Regions from separate parts of the Aminobacter sp. GW821-FHT11F06 genome, predicted to be linked through region 1. Evidence: riboswitches for the same ligand, from Rfam matches in the RefSeq annotation. Region 1 holds a riboswitch; the other holds the start of a gene.
What was found. A riboswitch is a leader RNA that binds a small molecule or an ion and turns the genes downstream of it on or off. The one in region 1 is predicted to bind glycine.
Positions count from the first base shown of each region.

Region 2: it holds a riboswitch for glycine, as region 1 does, so the genes downstream of both, AC1RTB_RS20455 (D-amino acid dehydrogenase) here and gcvT (glycine cleavage system aminomethyltransferase GcvT) in region 1, are expected to answer to the same signal.

Region 1 is NZ_JBXARL010000013.1:25,613-36,886, reverse strand. It holds gene AC1RTB_RS24360 (S-(hydroxymethyl)glutathione dehydrogenase/class III alcohol dehydrogenase) at 1-409, shown strand, start outside; gene AC1RTB_RS24355 (GNAT family N-acetyltransferase) at 409-879, shown strand; gene AC1RTB_RS24350 (YaiI/YqxD family protein) at 1,026-1,499, shown strand; gene AC1RTB_RS24345 (DUF1345 domain-containing protein) at 1,517-2,194, shown strand; gene AC1RTB_RS24340 (cytochrome b/b6 domain-containing protein) at 2,319-3,194, shown strand; gene AC1RTB_RS24335 (molybdopterin-binding protein) at 3,196-3,987, shown strand; glycine riboswitch at 4,143-4,229, shown strand; gene gcvT (glycine cleavage system aminomethyltransferase GcvT) at 4,378-5,478, shown strand; gene gcvH (glycine cleavage system protein GcvH) at 5,484-5,852, shown strand; gene gcvP (aminomethyl-transferring glycine dehydrogenase) at 5,867-8,677, shown strand; gene AC1RTB_RS24315 (GGDEF domain-containing protein) at 8,787-9,890, opposite strand; gene parE (DNA topoisomerase IV subunit B) at 10,212-11,274, shown strand, end outside.
Region 2 is NZ_JBXARL010000008.1:275,179-286,452, forward strand. It holds gene AC1RTB_RS20425 (LysR family transcriptional regulator) at 1-863, opposite strand, end outside; gene AC1RTB_RS20430 (hypothetical protein) at 1,052-1,255, shown strand; gene AC1RTB_RS20435 (hypothetical protein) at 2,774-3,070, opposite strand; gene AC1RTB_RS20440 (mandelate racemase/muconate lactonizing enzyme family protein) at 3,240-4,400, shown strand; gene AC1RTB_RS20445 (M24 family metallopeptidase) at 4,436-5,608, shown strand; gene AC1RTB_RS20450 (amidohydrolase family protein) at 5,737-7,176, shown strand; glycine riboswitch at 7,338-7,443, shown strand; gene AC1RTB_RS20455 (D-amino acid dehydrogenase) at 7,490-8,743, shown strand; gene AC1RTB_RS20460 (NAD/NADP octopine/nopaline dehydrogenase family protein) at 8,967-10,055, shown strand; gene AC1RTB_RS20465 (dipicolinate synthase subunit DpsA) at 10,052-10,942, shown strand; gene AC1RTB_RS20470 (dihydroorotase) at 10,939-11,274, shown strand, end outside.

The DNA of each region.
Region 1 (11,274 bases):
AGTCGACGGCGACATCGTGCCCTATCTGGTCAACATGACCAAGCGCGGGGCCGACCAGATCGGCGGCGCCGACTACACCTTCGACTGCACCGGCAACGTCAAGGTCATGCGCCAGGCGCTGGAAGCGAGCCATCGCGGCTGGGGCGAGAGCATCGTCATCGGTGTCGCCGGTGCCGGCCAGGAGATCTCGACGCGGCCATTCCAGCTGGTCACCGGCCGGACCTGGAAAGGCACCGCCTTTGGTGGCGCGCGCGGCCGCACCGACGTGCCGAAGATCGTCGAGTGGTACATGGAAGGCAAGATCCAGATCGACCCGATGATCACGCATACGCTCAAGCTCGAAGACATCAACAAGGGTTTTGACCTGATGCATTCAGGCGAAAGCATCCGCAGCGTCGTGGTTTACTGATGAGCGGGATCGCATATGAGGTCGACGTCAGGAGCCTGGACGAACTAACTCCGCGCGACCTCTATGCGATGCTGAAAATGCGCATCGACGTATTCGTCGTCGAACAGAAATGCGCGTTCCCCGAGTTGGACGGCCAGGACCCCGATGCCCTGCATCTCAGGTTGCTGGCCGGCACGGAGTTGCTGGCGAGCACGCGCATCATCGCCCCGTCCGACCCCAACGACCCGGCCTATATCGGCAGGGTCGTCGTGTCACCCGAGCATCGCGGCAGGCGGCTCGGCGACAAGCTGATGGCCGAATCGATCGCCGCCTGCGAGCGGCTGTTTCCGGGGAGCCCGATCGCATTGTCGGCGCAGAGCCATCTCCAAAAATTCTATGCTTCCTTCGGTTTTGCTACCGTCTCGAAAGAGTATCTGGAAGACGATATTCCCCACATCGACATGCTGCGGCCGGTCAGCCCTCCAGCCTGAAACCCAGCCGGCCAGCCGCGTCGCTGCCGCGTGCCGGGCGGCTCAACCATTGCTCGCGGTTGATGACATATGCCATGTTCGACCTCGCTCCCGTTGGACGAGACGGACCATAGCCAAACACCGCGCTTGCCGGAACCAGAGCCTGAATGACCAATACGCATCCTGTCATCTATGTCGATGCCGACGCCTGTCCGGTGAAGGACGAGGTGGTGAAGGTCGCCGAACGGCTGGATGTTGTCGTCACCTTCGTCTCCAATGGTGGGCTCAGGCCGTCACGCGACCCGATGATCCGCAACGTCGTCGTCTCCAAGGGCGCGGATGCAGCCGACGACTGGATCGTCGAGAATGCACACGCCAACGACATCGTCGTCACCGCCGATATTCCGCTGGCTGCCAGAGCGGTAGCGCTTGGCGCCCATGTGCTGGGGCCAACCGGCAGGCCGTTCACGCCCGAAAGCATCGGCATGGCGGTGGCCATGCGCGACCTCAAGCAGCATCTGCGCGAAACCGGCGAGAGCAAGGGCTACAACGCCTCCTTTTCACCGCAGGACCGTTCGCGTTTTCTTGGAGAACTCGATCGTATCTTGCGGCGCGCGCTCAAATCCGCCACACCGGGCTGAAATCGTCAGCGCCAGCCATGGTCACTTTGCCCAACAAGATTACCACCAACCGCCTCCTGCCTTTTGGCTTGTCCGCATGCGTCGGCATCGTGGCGCTGGCCATCGCGCTTTATTTCAAGATCGCGATCGCATATTCGATCGGCGCGGACGCCTTTTTCATTGTCTATATCGGCATGATGCTGCGGCGCATGCCGCATCTGACGGCCACCTATCTCAGCCGCAGGGCCCGGGCCAGCGACCTGCCGGTGCGGGTCATCTTTGCCGTCACCTTTATTGTCGTCGCCGTCGCCGTCGGCTCGCTGTTCCTCATCATCAATGGCGGCCACCGCCACCCACCGCTTGAACTTCTGATAGCGTTGTTGTCGCTGCCGCTTGGCTGGTTCACCATCCACACAATGGCCGCCCTGCATTACGCTCACGTCTACTGGCGCGACGACGACGAAGTGCGCGACGCCAGGGGCCGGCCAGTCAAGCAGCCGGTCGGCGGGTTGCAGTTTCCCGGCGACGAGCCGCCCCAGGGATGGGATTTCCTCTATTTCTCGGTGGTCATCGGCATGACCGCGCAGACCGCCGACACCGGCATCACCACAACGCGCATGCGCCGGATGGTGATCCTGCACTCCGTCGTATCGTTCTTTTTCAACACGGTGATCGTGGCGGCGGCCGTCAATCTGGCGGTCACGCTTGGCAATTGAGCCGCCAGTTTCACGCGAATATCATCGCGGCAACGAAACAAATCCCAATCTCCAAGCGTAATCACTTCCGAAGGGGCGTAAAATGGCGCCCCGTGATGGCTGAGGCCACAGGAGGTCAGGTGCGATGGAAAGCCAGGCACGTATGGCGCAGCAGGCGGATGAGCAGCCCGCGCCGATCGCCGATGGCGAACTCGTCTACCGGCAAACGCGCTGGACGCGCCTCACCCACTGGGTCTGGGCGCTGTCGCTGTTTTTCCTGCTGCTCAGTGGCCTGCAGATCTTCAACGCCCACCCCGCGCTCTATATCGGCCAGCAATCAGGCTTTGCTTTCAACAATGACGTGCTGACCATCGGTGCGGAAAATACAGCAACAGGACCAGTCGGTTACACCACAATTCTCGGACATCGTTTCAACACGTCGGGCGTGCTTGGGCTTTCCGGTCCGGCCGACAATCCGAGTGGCCGCGCCTTCCCGGCATGGGCGACAATTCCCTCCGGCCAGGACCTTGCGACCGGGCGCGTGGTGCATTTCTTCTTCGCCTGGCTCTTATCAGGCACGCTGCTCGTTTGGCTCTTTGCCAGCCTGCTCAACGGCCATCTGCGCCGCGATCTCGCACCCGGTGTCAAAGACCTGCGCCAACTGCCCAAGGACATTTCCGACCACGCCAGGCTGAAATTCCATCACAGCCGCGACTACAACACACTGCAGAAGCTCACTTATGGCGGCGTCTTGTTCGTGCTGCTGCCTCTGATGATCCTGACCGGGCTCGCCATGTCGCCCAGCATGAACGCCGCGATCCCCTTTCTCGCGGACCTGCTCGGCGGGCGGCAGACGGCACGCACCATCCATTTCGTCACCATGACGCTGATCGTCGGCTTCTTCGTCATCCACATGCTGATGATCCTCGCGGCAGGGCCGATCAACGAACTGCGCTCGATCATCACCGGCTGGTATCGCACCGACCCGCCTGAAAACGACCGTCCCGAAGGGAGCGCCTGACATGCCAAAGTTCCAGCTCAACCGCAGGCGTTTCCTCACCGCCGCCACGCTTGGGGCATCGACCGTTGCGCTGTCGGGCTGCGATGCCTTCGACTTCCTGCAGGACCGCGACAGCAAAGTGCGCAACTTCCTCACCGGAGCCAACGACCTGACCTACCGCGCCCAGCGACTGATCGCCGGTCGTGACTCGCTCGCCCAGGAATTCACCGAGGCCGACATCCGCCAGCCGCAGCGGCCGAACGGCATCACAGCGCCCAATGACAGCGTCTATCTGGGGCTCCAGTCCAACGACTTCGCCGATTGGCGGCTGGAGGTCGTAGGCCTTGTCGAAAAGCCGCTGTCGCTGTCGCGGCAACAACTGATGGATATGCCCTCGCGCACCCAGATCACCCGCCATGACTGCGTCGAAGGCTGGAGCTGCATCGCAAAATGGACCGGCGTGCCGATGGCTCTGGTGCTCGACCAAGCGGTGGTCAAGCCACAGGCACGTTATGTGGTCTTCCACTGCCTCGACACGATCGAGCAAAGCCTGTCGGGCGACATCAAATATTACGGCTCGATCGACCTGATCGACGCGCGCCATCCGCAAACGATTCTCGCTTATGGCATGAACGGAATGCCGCTGCCGGTGGAGAACGGGGCGCCGCTGCGCGTGCGGGTCGAGCGCCAGCTCGGCTACAAGATGCCGAAATATGTTAACAAGATCGAACTGGTCGACAGTCTCAGTGCCATGGGCCTCGGCAAGGGCGGCTATTGGGAAGACCGCGGCTATGACTGGTATGGCGGCATCTGACGGTGTTCACCCGACTACCCGACCGACCGTTCTGTGCGTCCACTACCCGGAAGTATTGGATGGGACTATCCTCCCGGTGAATAAGCACTGCGCCTCTAGGTGACAAAGTGTCGTGCTTGGGATATTGACGACTCGTCGAGGGCCTTAACCGGCTCTACCTGTTTGCGGGAGAGAACAGCGGAAGCTGTCGCCGAAGGGGAAATCGCCCGAAATCTCTCAGGCAAAAGAACCGTAGACGGGAAAGACACTCTGGAAAGTCGGGACTTTGATCCCGCGCCGAAGGTGTAAGCGCTGCCGACAGAGTTCCGGAGCGCGAGTCTCTCAGGCTTCAGACAGAGGGGCACGGAATGGCCGCCGCAGCGGCTGGACACGTGCGACTCTGGAGAAGACATGACGGGCGACCATACCTACCAACTACCCCTTGCAGACCTGCATTCCGCCGCTGGTGCGCGCTTTGGCGCCTTTGCCGGCTGGAACATGCCGCTGACCTACCCTGCCGGCGTGATGAAGGAGCACCTTCACACCCGCGAGCATGTCGGCCTGTTCGACATCTCCCACATGAAGCTGTTCGTGGTCAGTGGCCCCGGTGCCGCCGATTTGCTCAACCGCGCCTGCCCGCTCGACGCCAAGGCGCTTGAGCTCAAGCAGTCGAAATACACCTTCTTCCTCACCGAGACGGCCGGCATCATTGACGACCTGATCATCACCAGGCTCGGCGAACACCGTTTCATGGTCGTTGCCAATGCCGGCAACGCCGCAACCGACGAGGCGCATCTGCGCGCACTCGCCAAGGGTTTTGACGCCAAGATCGAACCGCTTGACCGCGTCTTCATCGCTATCCAGGGCCCGGAAGCAGCAAGCGTGCTCGGACAAGCCGGCATCGCCACCGACGACCTGTTCTTCATGCAGGGCTTCGAGCCACGCGCCAACTGGTTCATGAGCCGCTCTGGCTATACCGGCGAAGACGGTTTCGAGATCGGCCTGCCGGAAGCCGACGCCCGCGAACTGCTGGGCAAGCTGCTCGGCGACGAGCGCGCCATGTGGATCGGCCTCGCTGCCCGCGACAGCCTGCGCCTTGAAGCGGGTCTTTGCCTGCACGGCAACGACATCACGCCTGACACCGACCCGGCAAGTGCCGGCCTGATGTGGGCGATCCCCAAAGACCTGCGCGCTGAGGGTAAGTTCATCGGCCAAGCCGCGCTCGCCAAGATTCTCGCCGACGGGGCAGGACAAAAGCGCGTTGGCCTCAAGCCCGAGGGCCGCCAGCCGGTGCGCTCGGGTGCCGAACTCTTCGACGCCGATGGCAACCCTGTCGGCCGCGTCACCTCCGGCGGCTTTGGCCCTTCGGCTGGCTTCCCCGTCGCCATGGGCTACGTCTCGACACCGCTCGCCAAGGCCGGAACCCGCGTCTTCGCCGACGTGCGCGGCGCCAAGGTGCCCGTCGACGTCCATTCCCTTCCCTTCACGCAGCATCGCTATCGCAAAGGATGATTTCAATGACCAAGACCTATTACACTGAAGATCATGAGTGGCTGCGCGTCGAAGGCGACATCGCAACTGTCGGCATTACCGACTACGCCCAGGAACAGCTTGGCGACCTCGTTTTCGTCGACCTGCCCGAAACCGGCCGCAAGATTGCCAAGGGCGACGTCGCGGTTGTCGTTGAATCCGTCAAGGCGGCTTCCGACGTCTATGCGCCGCTCGACGGCGAGATCATCGACGCCAACGCAACACTCTCTTCCGACCCGGCGCTCGTCAACTCTGCCGCCACCGGCGACGGCTGGCTGTGGAAGATGAAAATCGCCAATGCGGGCCAGCTCGAAGGCCTGATGGATGAAGCGGGCTACAAAGCCCATATCGGTTGACAGGATCGCCTGAGATGACCACTGCACCTTACCCATTTTCGGCCCGTCACATCGGGCCCGGCGCGGCCGAAACCCGCGCCATGCTGGCCGCCATCGGCGTGCCTTCGGTGGAAACGCTGATTTCGCAAGCGGTTCCGAAGTCGATCCGACTCGACCGCCCGCTGGATCTGCCGGCGCCCGCGAGCGAACATGAAGCACTCGCCGAGCTCGGCGAGAAGATGGGCCGCAACAAGGTGCTGAAGAGCTTCATTGGCGCCGGCTACCACGGCGTCAACGTGCCTCCGGTCATCCAGCGCAACCTGTTCGAAAACCCGGCCTGGTACACCGCCTACACGCCTTACCAGGCCGAGATCAGCCAGGGCCGCCTGGAATTGCTGTTCCACTTCCAGACGCTGGTCGCCGAATTGACCGGCCTGCCGGTCGCTTCCGCCTCGCTGCTCGACGAAGCGACAGCGGTTGCCGAAGCTGTCGGCATCGCGCTGCGCCATCACCGCGACAAGCGCAGCCGCGTCGCCCTTGCCGGGGCTGCCCACCCGCAGGTCCTCGACGTCGTGCGCACGCGCGCCGAGCCGCTCGGCACCGAGATCGACGGCGAAACCATCGATGACAACACCGCGGCGCTTATCGTTTCCTGGCCCGACACCAACGGTGTCTATGGCGACCACAAGGCAGCGATCGAAAAGGCCAAGGCCGTCGGCGCGATCGTCATCTTCGTCTCCGACCCGCTCAGCCTGACCGTCACCGACACGCCGGCCAGTCTTGGCGCCGACATCGCCACCGGTTCGATGCAGCGCTTTGGCGTGCCGATGGGCTTTGGTGGCCCGCACGCCGCCTATTGCGCCGTTTCCGACAAGCTGACCCGTCTGATGCCCGGCCGCCTCGTCGGCCAGTCGGTCGACAGCAAGGGCCGTCCCGGCTACCGCCTCGCACTGCAGACGCGCGAGCAGCACATCCGCCGCGACAAGGCGACGTCGAACATCTGCACCGCGCAGGCCCTGCTCGCCAACATGGCGGCATCCTTCGCCATCTGGCACGGCCCGTCGGGGCTGCAGGCGATCTCTGAGCGCATCCACTCGCTGGCCAGCCGTCTCGCAGAAGGCCTCAAGGCCGCCGGTCTGTCGGTGGTTGGCGACAAGCGTTTCGACACCGTCACCATCGAAGCCAAGGGCAAGGCGGAAGGCTTCGCCGCGGAAGCCGAGAAGACCGGCCGCCTGCTGCGTGTCATCGACGCCGACCATGTTTCGGTCGCCTTCGACGAGACCTCGACAGGGGCCGATCTCGAAGCGATCGCCACCTTGTTTGGTGCGAAGGTTCCAGCCGAGGCCAAACGCGCGCTGCCGGGCAAGCCGCGCGGCAAGGAGTTCCTGACCCAGCCGGTGTTCCATGAGAACCGCTCGGAAACCGACATGATGCGCTTGCTGCGCAGGCTGGCCGACAAGGACCTCGCGCTCGACCGCGCGATGATCCCGCTCGGTTCCTGCACCATGAAGCTCAATGCGGCCGCCGAGATGATGCCGGTCAGCTGGCCGTCGGTCGCCAACCTGCATCCGTTCGCGCCGACCAGCCATTCGCTTGGCTACCGCGCGATGACCGACGATCTTGAAGCATGGCTCTGCGAGATCACCGGCTTTGATGCTGTCAGCCTGCAGCCGAACGCCGGCAGCCAGGGCGAATATGCCGGCCTTCTGGCGATCCGCCGCTATCACCATTCGCGTGGCGAGACCCAGCGCAACATCTGCCTGATCCCCTCTTCGGCGCACGGCACCAACCCGGCAAGTGCCGCGATGGCGGGCATGGAAGTTGTGGTTGTGCATTGCCTCGACGACGGCGACATCGATGTCACCGACCTCAAGGTCAAGGCAGAGCAGCATGCCGACCGGCTTGCAGCACTGATGTTCACCTACCCCTCGACACATGGCGTGTTCGAGGAAGGCGCGCGCGACATCTGCGAGATCGTTCATGCACATGGCGGCCAGGTCTATTTCGACGGCGCCAATCTGAACGCGATGGTCGCACTTTCGCGGCCCGCCGACATCGGCGCCGACGTCTGCCACATGAACCTGCACAAGACCTTCTGCATTCCGCATGGCGGCGGTGGCCCCGGCATCGGCCCGATCGGCGTCAAGTCGCATCTTGCGCAGTTCCTGCCCGGCCACGTCGAAATCGGCAGCGCTCATGCGGTTTCGGCAGCACCTTTCGGCAGCGCCTCGATCCTGCCGATCACCTGGATGTACATCCGGATGATGGGTGCCTCGGGCCTTAAGCAGGCGACGGAAACGGCGATCCTCAACGCCAACTACATCGCGACCAAGCTCGAAGCGTACTATCCGGTGCTGTTCAAGGGCAAGAATGGCCGCGTCGCGCATGAGTGCATCCTCGACACCCGGGTGCTCAAGGATCGTGCGGGCATCACCGTCGAAGACATCGCCAAACGCCTGATCGACTATGGCTTCCACGCACCGACCATGTCGTGGCCGGTTGCCGGCACGCTGATGGTCGAGCCGACCGAGTCCGAGCCCAAGCGTGAGATCGACCGTTTCTGCGCGGCGATGATCGCCATCGCCAACGAAGCGACCAAGGTCGAAAAGGGCGAATGGCCGAAGGATGACAATCCGCTGGCCAACGCACCGCACACCGCGACGGAAACGCTGGCTGGGGAGTGGAAGCACCCCTACTCGCGCCTCGAAGCTGCCTATCCGGGCGGCGATCCCGACACCGTGGCCAAGTACTGGCCGCCGGTGTCGCGCATCGACAACGTCGCCGGCGACCGCAACCTGGTTTGCGCCTGCCCACCCCTGAGCGAATATCTCGGCGCCGCCGAGTAAGCAGGTTCAAAGCACCACGAAACGGCCGGACGCTCTGTCCGGCCGTTTCTTTTTGGCGGATCAGTTCGTGACTGGCCTCCATGACGGACACCCCGGATGAGCGCCGAGCTTAAGCGGACAGGAGCTCGGGGACGCACGCCAGAACACTGCCTGACGAACTGGCTGTGACGACCCGATTGCGGCCGGCGCGTTTTGCCTCGTAGAGCGCTGCGTCGGCTGCGGCCAGAACGTCTTCCAGCGCCTTCCCATCTGCCTGGCCAAAGCCGATGCCGACGCTGACGGTGCTGCGCAGCGGCCCGAGCTTGGTCGCCACGATCTCCGCACCGAAAGCAGTGCCGATCACGCGCGGAATCTCAAGGGCCTTGTCCTCGGCGATCCTTGACATGACGATGGCGAACTCCTCGCCGCCGAGCCTGAAACCATCCACGCCGGCCTGCGCATGTTCCTTGATCACTTCGGCAAAGCGCTGCAGCACCCTGTCGCCAACAGCATGACCAAAAACGTCATTGGTGCGTTTGAAATGGTCCAAATCGAACATGGCCACCGCCATCGAAGGCCCAAACAGGGTGCCGCCATAGAGCGTGGTCAACGCCCGGCGGTTCATCAGCCCGGTCAGCGGGTCAGTCATCGCCTCGGCGGTAAGTTTGTTTTGAGTACGCAAATGATGGAGCGAGATCGTCAACGCGCCCAGTGCCGTCATGCAGGCTACGGCGACGACTGTGTTCAACCGTTCCGCCCAGTTGTCAGGGGCCCCGTCGAGGACCCATTGGCCGTTTACGGCGAGGACCAGGGCACAGAGCGCAAACGAGACGGCACAACTGCCCGCCAGCATCGAAACGGCGGCAAGAATACGCCAGTCATGAGCTCCGCTGATCCAGAAACCGCCGCCGGTCATGACCAGCAGAACCGTGACGGTTGAATAGGCGATCACAAACCCCAGGCCATCAAAACCGGCAGCCGTGACGGCGCTGGTCAAAAGCATCGCCGCCAACACCGGCAGCGCCACAACCTTGTGGCGGGTCTTGTCGAGATACTGATCCGAGGAGCTGAAAACCAAGAAGAAGCCAGCTATCAGCAATACCAAAACGAGCGGCGCGAGCCAGGTGCCGCCATCATGGCCATATTGCCAAAAGGCGATGACATGGGCGACGAGAAGTAGTATCCCGAGCGCCATCGTAAGAACGAAACTCGCCTGGCGTTCGGTCAGCCACATAGCGAGCATCGTTCCGCTCAGGCAGGCGCCGGACAGTGCCGTCGCGAGCAGAAGGGAACCGAAATCAAGCACGAGGCCCCCGCCTTCTTGTTTAATTGATCGGCTAGCAGTTATTAATCATTTTGCCGCCCAGCAACCGCCTAAGGCGAAATCATCGGTCATGGTGAACCGCCAATTCTGGATAGCGTTTACGAATGGTTGCAAGGCGCGGTCGCATCCGACAACGTGTCGCACGAACATATCAGGAACTTCTATTGCGATGCTGGCAAAACTGGCACACTTGGCAAACTGATTCGCAGCATCGGAAAAACCGTATTGAGCATGGACGATAGCAACGATCTTTTCGGCAGCCTCGACAAGCAGCCGCCCCGCCCCGTTTCCCGCCCGGCGGATCCGTTGGTGCAGGCAGCCGCAGCAGCCAAGCGCCCCGCACCAGCCAAGGATGGCAGCGAAGGCTATAGCGCGGCCGACATCGAAGTCCTGGAAGGCCTTGAGCCGGTTCGCCGCCGGCCTGGCATGTATATTGGCGGCACCGACGAAAAGGCGCTGCATCACCTTTTCGCCGAAGTCATCGACAACTCGATGGACGAGGCGGTTGCAGGCCATGCCACCTTTATCGAAGTCGAGCTCGATGCAGAAGGCTTTTTGACCGTCACCGACAACGGCCGTGGCATCCCGGTCGAGAACCATCCGAAATTTCCGGGCAAGTCGACCCTCGAAGTGATCATGACCGTCCTGCATGCGGGCGGCAAGTTCGACAGCAAGGTCTACGAGACCTCCGGCGGCCTTCACGGCGTCGGTGTGTCGGTGGTCAACGCGCTGTCCGACCAGCTCGAGGTCGAGGTCGCGCGCGGACGCCAGCTCTACCGGCAGCGCTTTTCGCGCGGCATTCCGCAAGGCGGTCTGGAAAAGCTCGGCGACGTGCACAACCGGCGCGGCACCAAAACGCGTTTTCACCCCGATCCGGACATCTTCGGCAAGGGCGCGCATTTCGAGCCAGCTCGCATCTGCAAGATGGCGCGCTCCAAGGCCTATCTGTTCGGCGGCGTTGAAATCCGCTGGAGCTGCGATCCCGCGCTGCTCAAGGAGAAAGACGAGACGCCGGCCAAGGCGGTGTTCCACTTCCCCGGCGGCCTCGGCGACTATCTCAAGGCCTCGCTCGGCGACGAGATGCAGGTCACCCGCGAGATCTTCTCGGGCAAGACCGAGAAGCAGGGCGGCCACGGCGCGATGGAATGGGCCATCACCTGGTATGGCGGCGACGGCTTCGTCAATTCCTACTGCAACACCATCCCGACCGGCGACGGCGGCACCCACGAAATGGGTTTCCGCAACGTGCTGACGCGTGGTCTGCGCGCCTATGCCGACCTCGTCGGCAACAAGC
Region 2 (11,274 bases), on a different contig from region 1:
GCGATATCGATGATGTCGTCCCGGTTCGCCGTCGGATCTTCCTTGTTCCAGGCGATGCCCAGCCCGATGTTGAAATCCACGCCATTCACCTTGCGCAGGAAGAAATTCCGGTTTGGCAAATCTTGCGTCCATTCAGGGACAAAGCCTATGCCTATCCCTGCCGACACCAGGGAACACAGCGACATTGTATCGTCGCACGTATAGGCAATGTTCTCAGTCAGCCCGAATTCCCGGAATTTTTCGTTGAAGTACCTTTCCGTGTAGGAAAGGTTCGATCGCGAGAAGGAAATGATCTTCTGTTCGCGCAGATCGTGCAGACTGATGCTTTCTGCAGCAGCGAGAGGGTTCTTGTTGGAGATCGCCAGCAGGTACTGTTCGAGCGCGATGCTCTGGTACCGCAGTGAACCGATATTCTCGAAAGGCCGGATGAAGCCGACATTGGCATGGCCTCTTTCGATGTCGCGAATGATGCCGTCGGTCGTCCCGCTTTTGATGTGGATTTGAATGTCCGGGTAACGCCGGCTGATGCGGGCAAGGAAGCCAGGTAGGATGCCGAATGTCGCGGGATAGATCGTGCCGATCGTGATCTTGTTGATGTCTTTTCCGGCCGCAGCTTGCGTTACTGCCGCGGTGGTTTCGACAGATTTCAGGATATCAATTGACCGGCGATAAAACACCGCCCCCGCTGTTGTCAGTTGCACTCGCCGTGTGCTGCGAACCAGGAGTTTGACACCGAGTTCCCTTTCCAGTGCCTGGATCTGCAAGCTCAAAGCAGGTTGGGCGATATTCAGCTTATGGGCGGCGCGGCCGAAGTGGAGTTCTTCCGCGACGGCTACGAAGTAATTGATGTGGCGCAATTCCATGCAGCCCTCTTTCCAGGCAAGTGGGAGACCAGATTCCGCTCAAGGTTGCCCCGGACAATAGACTCAAGTCAAAGCTCTCAATCCACCACATTGATACGATGGGCCAATCAATCTTCTGCCGCTTGAATTGGACGGCGAGGTTCCGACGGACGACCATGCTCACCGTGACAGCAACGAGGTGGCGTGACATGACGACGATCCTGCGGCGCGAAAATGCACCTGTTCATCAGCCCCCGGCGGTGGAAAGCAATGTGCATTCGCGCGCCCTATGCTGGGATGTTGCGGATCGGATCAGCTCTGCCGGCATCTCAAACCCACAGATGGAACGCAGCAAGTGCCTCAACTGCAAGAAGAGGATCGCCGGCCTGTGCCCCGCGATTCACAATCTCTAGCGGATGCATATGCCGCTTGGTCGGCTCCGACGGCATTTCCAGAATGAGCATTGCATGTGCGAGGTAGTTACTGGAAGCACCAGCCTTGAGCTGGCCTCCGTGAGCAGCGCAACCGCCACGGGTGGGATCTTCGGCATGCTGACCAGCGGCTTTACGCTTTTTGGTGATGGCGACTCGCGCGTTGGCGCGGGCTCGACCTGGGCCTGGGCCTGGAAGAGTCCGGCCTCAAGACCGCGACTGGGAAGGGAAAGCTTCGGGTCAACTTCTGACCTGACTGTCTGGATTGACCCATCGCGTTGAGGGTGCAGCAGGGATCTTAGGCAAACACCGTCGCGGTTGGTGAGGATATGGAAGGCGGCATGGATCCGCATGGGGTCTCGACGCCGATCGGCGCGGCAACCCATCGCAGTCGCTGTCGCTGGGCGGGTCTATACTCGGCGCCGAATCACGCCCTAGCCTAATCGAGTTGAACGTCGGCTATTCCCATGGTGCCCGCCGTCGGCAATCAACTGGCGAATGTCGTCGGCCGTTATCTGATCGATCGGCTTTCAGATCCCCCGGGCCGACGGCAGCACCCACGAAGTCGGTCGCCCGAGCCCACGCTCGAGAGTACCGTATTCTGATTTTGCCCAGTATCCACGTTCCGGTGTTGGAATGTGGTAGCGATCGCAGGTCTTCTTCAAGGCCGTCCCCGTGACACAGTAATCTACTGCAACTTTGGTCATGGGTTTGGACCAAATCTGCTCATAAATCGCCTCGCGAGAAACCGTCTTCACCCTTTCAACCTCTATCTTCCGCATGTGCGCACGACCCGATTCCCGAAGTCTATTAATCTACGACCGAGGTGGGCGTATTGATTTTGTCAGTTTTGACGGTACTTTATAGGGGGTTAGATTCGACCTTCGCCGTTCACGACACCCGCGAAATGGCCGATAGATGTCGATAGTTCACAGAATTTTTCAGCTATAGTCGTTCTAAAAAACCCTGCAAATTCAAAAGGCTAACTTTTTGACGGTCTCGTTCGCGGTCTAAAATCGCGAAAGAGAATTTTGCGCAATTAAAACAGGTACTTAGGGTGATAAAAATAATCGAGTGGGAATGATTCAGGCCTATCCGAACGCCGCCGATTGGAGGCTGGCTGTGGGCGGAGTTTCGCTCCGCGGACGAACGCCATTCCCTCGATTTGAACCCAAGATCAACGGGGCGGGCTGAGCGGCACCCCTCTCGTCGCGCCTCGGCGGGTTCGATGGGAAGAGCCCGCGCCAGCATAGGAAAATGCCAGATTTTCGAGCTCGACACCGTCCTGGCCCGAAGCCGCAGCGTGAGGAACAAGCACGCTCCAATGTCACTGGTGACGATGCCAAGCGGCATGGAACTGGCGGCACGGGCGACGTCGTCAACGACGAGCACGAGCAGGGCGCCGTCCAGGGTAGAGCTTCATTCCCGCGCCGGATGCACAACAGCATCTACTCTCGCCGCTGGCCGTCCGCGCCAATAAGGGCGTGCTAGGCTACGGCCTCATTCCTCTGCTTCATAGACATGGCGCTCGAAGCGTTCGAGCAATGCGTGCATCGCCTTGCGCGCGTCAGCGAATGTTTGGGATGCGCCTCTGGCCGCCATGTCGGCCGCGTAGGCATCGCGTGACGCGAAGCTGCATTCCCACCTGACATCAGGGCCATCACCTTCGAGCCGGATCAGGATGCGGCCTGGATCGAGCCCCAATTCCCGCCTGATTTCGGTTGCCTTGCGGCGTTGCTCCAGCACGGCCGCAGCCTGGCCTTCGCTGGCGAAATAGTTTGTTGCTTCAACGATCATCGTTTTCTCCTCTCCCTAAGCGGCTTCTGAGGCTGCCGCGCGCATCCTGAAAATTCGGTGCTGCGAGGTGCTTGACGCTCCAAAAATATGATCATAAAGTGTGATCACACTAGATGATCGCAAATGTAGCGCGACGCATCGCCGGTGACAATGAAGAAGGTACAAAACGTTGCCCACCATCAAGTCCATCGAAACGCTGATTGTCCAACTGCCGACGAGGCGCGAGCACAAATGGGCCGGCCTGACCGAGGTCATCGGCCGCTATGTCATGGTCAAGATGACCGACAGCGACGGCCGCGTCGGCTGGGGCGAGGCGCCGGCTCTCAAGGATTGGGGTGGTGAGTTCGGCCGCTATTTCGGTGAGTCCGCGCTGATCACCCGTGCCGTCATCGAGACCTATCTGGCGCCTGCCGTCATTGGCGTCGAACTCGGCAACTTCGCCGAATTGCACGCCCGCATGGATGCCATCATCCGCGGCTATCCTTATTCCAAGGCGGCGGTCGAATTCGCTGCCTACGATCTTGCCGGACGCTGGCTCAACGTGCCTGTCCATACGCTGCTCGGCGGCAAGGCGCGCGACAAGGTCGCAATCACCCATTCGATCGGCCTGATCTCGATCGACGAGGCAAAGGTCGAGGCGGCGAAGCTCGCCGAAGAAGGCATCAAGACGATCAAGGTCAAGATCGGCGTCGACCCTGTGCGCGACGTCAAGATGGTGGCGGCTGTCCGCGAGGCTGCCGGCGAGGCGATGGAAATCTGCGTCGACGCCAACGAAGGCTACAAGACGCCGGGCGAGGCGGTGCAGACCATTCGCCAGATGGAAAAGTACCGGCTCAAATATGTCGAGCAGCCGGTGATGGGCATCGAGCGCATCACCGAGGTGGCACGCCGCATCGATGCGCCTGTCATGGCCGACGAATCGGCGTGGAATGCCCATGACGCGATCCAGATCATCGCCGCCGGCAAGGTGCAGATCGTGTCGATCTACACCACCAAGGCGGGTGGTCTCTACAAGGCGATGGAGGTCGGTGCCGTGTGCCGTGCCGCCGGCATCATCTGCAACGTCAACGGCTCGATTGAGACCGGCATCGGCAATCTCGCCAATGTCCAGGTCGCTGCTGCTTCGCCGGCGGTGACGCTGTCCTGCGTCATCCCGATCTCGACGCCGGCGGAGGCCCAGCACGGCCAGGTCGGCGGCATCTACTACACCGACGACCTGCTGGTCGAGCCGATGCGCTTCTCCGATGGTGCGATCGCGGTTCCGACCGGGCCTGGCATGGGCATCGATGTCGACATGAAGAAGATCGAAAAATACCGCGTCCGCGATTGAGCGTGACACCAGGCTTCCAGGGGAGAATTTTGAAAATGCGGGCAGAAATCGTCGCAAAGCAGGTCAAGGCATTGGCTGAGCATGGGCTCGATGCCATGATCTGCTCGTCGCCTGAAAACTTCGCCTACACCACAGGCTTCGTGGTTCCGTCGCAGCCGCTGATCCGTCATCGCCATGCGATGACGATCGTCACCGCGGATGGCCGCACTGCAATCTTCGGTGTCGACATGGAGGCATCGACCATCAAGCGCAACCAGCCCAACGTGCCGACGCGCATTTGGGCGGAGTTCTCCGACGACCCGATGCTGGTGCTTGCCGATCAGCTTTCCGGGCTCGGCCTGGCCAGCGCCCGCATCGGCCTCGAAATGGACTATCTGCCGGCCGGCGATTTCGCCCGCCTGATCGCAGCGATGCCGGGCGCACGCTTCGAGCATGCCGAGCCGATCCTGGCACGGTTGCGCCAGATCAAGACGGCGGAAGAGATTGCCCTTCTGCGCAAGCTGTCGCGCATCGCCGACCAGGCGATCACCGACACGCTGGCGGTTGTCGATGCCGGTGATTCCGAGATGGATATTGCCGGTCACCTGACGCGCAACGTCTATTCGCTCGGCGCCGACCACTTCAAGCTTCTCATTGTCGCCACCGGCGAGCGCAGCGTGCTGCCCAATGTCGGGCCGTCCGAGCGCGTGCTGAAGCGCGGCGATGTCTGCCGCGTCGAGATATTCTCGGTGATCAATGGCTACCAGGCAGGTGTGTGCCGCACGGCAATCGTCGGCGAGGCGCCACCCATGGCCGACAAGATCTGGGCGCATCTGGTCGAATGCAAATACGAGATCATGGAGAAGGTGAAGCCGGGCGCCAGCTGCCGCGAGATCTACGACGCCTTCATCGCCAAGCTCGCCAAGCTCAACCTGCCGCCGATCTCGTTCGTCGGCCATGGCATCGGCCTGCACCTGCATGAGGACCCCTATCTCGGCCTGACGCCAGTGCTCGGCAAGCCGGGCAGCGACGCACCGCTTGAGGAGAACATGGTGCTCGGCTTCGAGCCGCTCTGCTACGACACCGGCTATGGCTACGGCATGCAGAACAAGGACATGCTGCTGGTCACGTCGAACGGTTCGGAGCTTTTGTCCGACTATGCCGACACCGACAAGCTGATCCTCTGCGGCACCGCCAAGCATGGTGGCAAGGTCAAGGCCGTCGCCTGAGCGAACTTGCCTTGTGAATTGGCAGCCGGGGTGCTTTGTGGCCCGGCTGCATAGCGAGATATCGCCCGCCGTCACGGACCGGCGGGACGAGATTGAAGGTCCGTGAGTGAAGTATGGGGTGGAGACACATGCGCACGCTGATCGAGAATTTGAATTTCGCCTTCACGGTCGACAAGAACGACACGGTGCTGCGCAACGCCAGCGTGGTGGTGGAAGGTGACCGCATCGCCGATATCGGGCAAGCGGATGAGGTGGCGGCGCGCCACAAGGGCAAGAGCTTCGACAAGGTGATCGACGGCACGATGCTGGGCATCTGCCCGGGTTTCGTCGACAGCCACGTGCATCTGTCGGAGACGCTGTCGCGCGCGGTCTTCCCCGACAATCTCAACACCCGCGCCTGGGTGTTCCACTGGGCCAAGCCCTTCTACGCGCACATCACAGAGGAAGACGAATATTGGGGTGCGCTGCTCGGCATCACCGAGATGCTGCGTTGCGGCACCACCTGCTTCCTCGACATGGGCTCGCAATACGATCCCGGCATCGTCATCCGCGCCATGGACAAGACCGGCATCCGCGGCATCACCGGCCGCCACGCCGCCGACAACCGCCCGGCCGAGCTGCCGCGCGGCTGGACCGAGGAGATGGCCGAGCATCATTTCTTTCCTGACGCACAGTCGGCGCTGAAGGTGCTCGAGGAAAACGTGCTTCGCTACAACAACACGCTCGACGGTCGCGCCCGCTGCTGGGTCAACATCGAGGGCAAGGAGCCCTGCAGCCTCGAACTGCATGTCGGTGCGGTGAAGCTCGCTGAAAAGCTCGGCGTCGGCACCACCTACCACCTCGCCACCTCGATCGAGGAAGCCAAGGTCTGCGAGAGCAAATATGGCTGCTGGCCGATCACCCGCATCGACCGCGCCGGCGGCATCGGCAAGAACCTTGTCATCGCCCATGGTGCTGCCGTGTCGGACGAGGAGGTCAAGCTGCTCGCCGAACGTGGCGCAAGCGTCGCCTTCTGCCCATGCTCCTCGTTCAAGCTCGGCAAGGGCGCGACCGCCATCGGCAAGTATCCTGAGATGGTCAAGGCCGGCGTGAAGGTCGGGCTTGGCACCGACGGTGTGTCGGCGGCCGGCAACATGAACCTGATGCGGCAGATGCTGGTGGTTGCCGGCATGTTCAAGGATGCCCGCATGCAGCCCGACATCTTCACCGCAAGGCAGGCGCTGCGCGCCGCGACCATCGAAGGCGCACGCGCCTTGATGTGGGACGACGAGATCGGCTCGCTGGAGATCGGCAAGAAGGCCGACTTCATCCTGTTCGACCTCGACCATGTCGAGTGGACGCCGTTCTACGATCCGCTGCAGGCGCTGGTGTTCTCGGCCTCGACCGCCTCGATCACCCAGACCTGGGTCGACGGCAAGGTGCTTTATGCCGACGGCAAGGTGCAGGGCGTCGACGAGCCGGGTATCCGCCGCAAGGCCCGCGAACTGGCGGCCGCTGCCGTCGTGCGCGCCGGCCTGCACGAGCATGGCGTGGAGACGACCACGACGCTCTACGACGAAGGAAACTGACGCACAGCGCTTCCGCATCTGACGTTGCGGAAGCGCTTGCCGGTCTGTAGAAGCAAAATGTTCGCAGGCTGCATGGGAGAGATTGGCCGAACCTTTTGGGGCTTTGGCCGGCGCCGACGGAGCAACCCCCCAGGAAACTCTCAGGCAAAAGTGACCATGCATCTGAACGATCTGGAGAGAGGCACCTGGAGTGCCCACCGAAGGGGAAAGCCGCGCCGGCAAGGCTGTCGCGGTTAAGCTCTCAGGTACAGCGACAGATTGGGGAAAAACCGCGGGCTCCGGCCCGATCCCAACTTTGATCGCGGAGAGTGAAATGCCCCATATTGCCGTTATCGGCGCCGGTATCACCGGCGTTACCACCGCCTATGCGCTGTTGGAGCGTGGCTATTCCGTCACCGTCATCGACCGCCAGCGTTATGCCGGCATGGAGACGTCGTTCGCCAATGGCGGCCAGCTTTCGGCCAGCAACGCCGAAGTGTGGAACCACTGGTCGACTTTGCTCAAGGGCATGAAGTGGATGCTGCGCAGCGATGCGCCGCTGCTGATGAACCCTAGACCGACCTGGCACAAATATGCCTGGCTTGCCGAGTTCGTTTCCAACATCGCGAATTATCGTGACAATACGGTGGAGACGACGCGGCTCGCGATCGCCGCGCGCAAGCACCTGTTCGCCATCGCCGAGCGCGAGAACATCGACTTCGACCATGTCCAGCGCGGCATCCTGCATTTCTACTGGGACAGGCCGAGCTTCCAGCATGCGCTGAAGGTCAACTCTATGCTGGTCGAGGGCGGTCTCGACCGCCGGCCGGTGACCGCTGCCGAGGTGAAGTCGATCGAGCCGACCCTGCATGGCGATTTCCACGGCGGCTTCTACACGCCGTCGGATTCGACCGGCGACATCCACAAATTCACCTTCGGCCTCGCCAAGGCCTGCGAGCGGCGTGGCGCCCGTTTCGTCTTCGACGCGACCGTCAATCGCATCGCCCGAGACGGCGTGTTCTGCATCGGCTATTCCAGCGGCGGGGCAGCCGGTGAGGGGGGCGACCAGATCGTCGAGGCCGACGGCATTGTCGTCTGCGCCGGTTCCGCCAGCCGACACTTCGCTGCCATGCTCGGCGACCGCGTCAATGTTTATCCAGTGAAGGGCTATTCGATCACCGTGCATCTCGATGATGAGCACAGCCGGCAGGCGGCACCTTGGGTCAGCCTGCTCGACGACCGCGCCAAGATCGTGACCAGTCGTTTGGGCGAGGGGCGTTTCCGCGTCGCCGGCACAGCCGAGTTCAACGGCATGAACCGCGACATCCGCGACGACCGCGTCAAGCCGCTGGTCGATTGGACCCGCATGCTGTTCCCCGGCGTCGACACAAATCGCGTCGTGCCATGGGCCGGCCTCAGGCCGATGATGCCCAACATGATGCCGAGGGTCGGCAAGGGCCGTCAGCCCGGCGTGTTCTACAATACCGGCCATGGCCATCTTGGCTGGACGCTGTCCGCCGCCACCGCCCAGATGGTCGCTGAGACCATCTCTGGCGAGTTCGGCACCGATGCCGCGATCGCGGCATGAACTCGCTGCCATCATCGAAGCCGCCGGGTTCACAGCCGTAGCGGGATGACAGGCGGAAGGGCATTCTTCCGCTTGACAATTCCATCTGTGATCATAAAGTGTGATCAAATTGATTGATGCCAATCAAGTCGGCGCGTGGGCTCGGGAGGAAACCGGTCCGCGACACCATGGTGCTTGAGGGCGCGTGGTTCGAATCGCCGCGCTTCGATCCTCGGAGGAGAGAATGAAAGTTGCAGTATTGGGCGCGGGCGCGGGCGGTGCAGCGTCGGTGGCAGAATTGGTCCAGGCCGGCCATGACGTCCATTTCTGGGCGCGTTCGGCGGAGACTTTGGAGCCGCACATCAAACTTGGCGGCGTGGCATATGAAGGCAAGCTCGGCGAGGGCGTAGCCAAGCCGGCGCTGATCACCATCGATCTCAAGGCGGCGATCTCAGGCGTCGACGTGGCGGTGGTCGTTTTGCCGACCTTCTCTCATTCGGCGATTGCCAGCGCTCTGGCCGCTGCCGGCTGGTCGTCCAGCAAGCCTGTCGTGCTCAACCCCGGCCACACCGGCGGGGCGCTCGAATTTGCCGAGACCTTTTCGCGCACCGGCCGTGCTGCCCCTCCGGTCGTCGAGTTCTCGACGCTGACCTATGTCGCGCGCAAGTATCGCCCCGATGGCGTCACCGTCTCGGGTCGCGCCAAGCAGCTCAAGGCCGCGGCGCTGAAGGGCGGTTCGGAAGTTCTGGAAATCGCCGGCAAGCTCTATCCGGGTCTTAACCCGGTTGCCGACGTGATCGCCTCCGATCTCTCCAACGTCAACATGGTCCTGCATCCGCCGGCGGCTGTCTTGGCTGCGGCATGGGTCGAAGCCACCGGCGGAAATTTCACCTTCTATGTCGACGCCATGACGCCTGGCGTCGCCCGCGTCATGAAGCAGCTGGACGATGAGCGGCTGGCCGTCGCCAAGGCATTTGGCCACGATCTGCCCAATCTCATCGAGGAGATGAAGCTTCTCGGCACGGTCGAGGCCGATGTCACCGACACCAGCGATTTCCGCGCGGCAATTGCCGGCGGCGAAGCCAACAAGCGTATCAAGGGCCCGGACTCGCTCGAATACCGTTACTACAAGGAAGACTTCGGCCACGGCCTGCTGCCTTTCCTTGAATTCGCGAGGATCGCGGGCGTCGAAACGCCGGTCGCGCATTCGCTCTACAGCCTGGCGCAGATCGCAGTCGGCACCGACTATCGCAAGGGCGGCCGCACCGCCGAGGCGATGGGCATCGCCGGCATGTCCAGGGATCAGGTCATTGAGAAGGTAAGGTCGAAATGAGCTGGAACAACACAGTCATCGCCGTCGTCGCCGGTGACGCCCGCGAACAGGAGATCGCACGTTGTGCGGTCCGTGCCGGCGCAACCGTCCGTGCCTATGGCTTCCCCTGGCCGGATGAGGGTATCGAAGGCGTCTACCACGCAAAGGACGCTGCTGACGCGCTGAAGGGCGCCGACATTGCGCTGTTTCCGATCCCCGGAATCACCGCCGAAGGCGCGCTATTTGCCCCGAAATGCCCGGAAAAAATCATTCCCACCCGCGAGATGCTGGCCGGCATGAACAAGCCTGGCCACATCATTCTCGGTTGGGGCGACGCCAATCTGAAGGGCCATTGCGAAGCGCTTGGCATCACGCTGCACGAATATGAGTGGGACGTCGACCTGATGCTGCTGCGCGGCCCGGCGATCGTCGAGGGCGTGCTCAAGGTGATCATCGAAAACACAGAGATCACCATCCACAAATCCAACATCTGCCTGGTCGGGCAAGGTACCATCGGCTCACTGCTGACCAACACGCTTCTGGCGCTTGGCGCCCATGTCCATGTTGCGGCGCGTAACCCGGTGCAGCGCGCTGCCGCCTATGCGGCGGGTGCGGAATCGCTGACGCTCGAACAATTGCCGGAATACCTGCCGAAGATGGACATCGTCATAGGCAGCGTGCCCAAGCGGTTGCTCGAACGCGAACAGCTGGCGCTGTTGCCCAAGCATGCGCTGCTTGTCGATGTCGCGGCTCCACCCGGCACGATCGATCGCGACGCTGCCGCCGAACTCGGGCTGAAGACCATATGGGCGCGCGGCATGGGCGCGCGCGCGCCGATCACCGTCGGCCGCAGCCAGTGGAGCGGCATTGTCAGGCGCATTGCAGGAATTTTGGAGCAGAAGTCATGAAAGCGGATCTGGTCATCAAGAATGCGCGGGTGGTTCGCCACGATGGCGAATTCCACGGCGGTGTCGCGGTCAAGGACGGCAAGATCGTCCTGACCGGATCGGATGAGTCGCTGCCGGACGCCACCCGCACCATCGATGCCGAAGGCCGCGTGCTGATGCCTGGCCTGATCGACCCGCACTGCCATCTCGGCGTGAAATTTCCCTTCGCCGAGGACATGCGTACAGAGACTGCGGCAGCGGCTTCCGGCGGTGTGACCACAGCACTGCTCTACATCCGCAACCTCAAGGAATCCTATTTGCCGTTCTACGAGGAGCGGAAGGCGCTGGGCGAG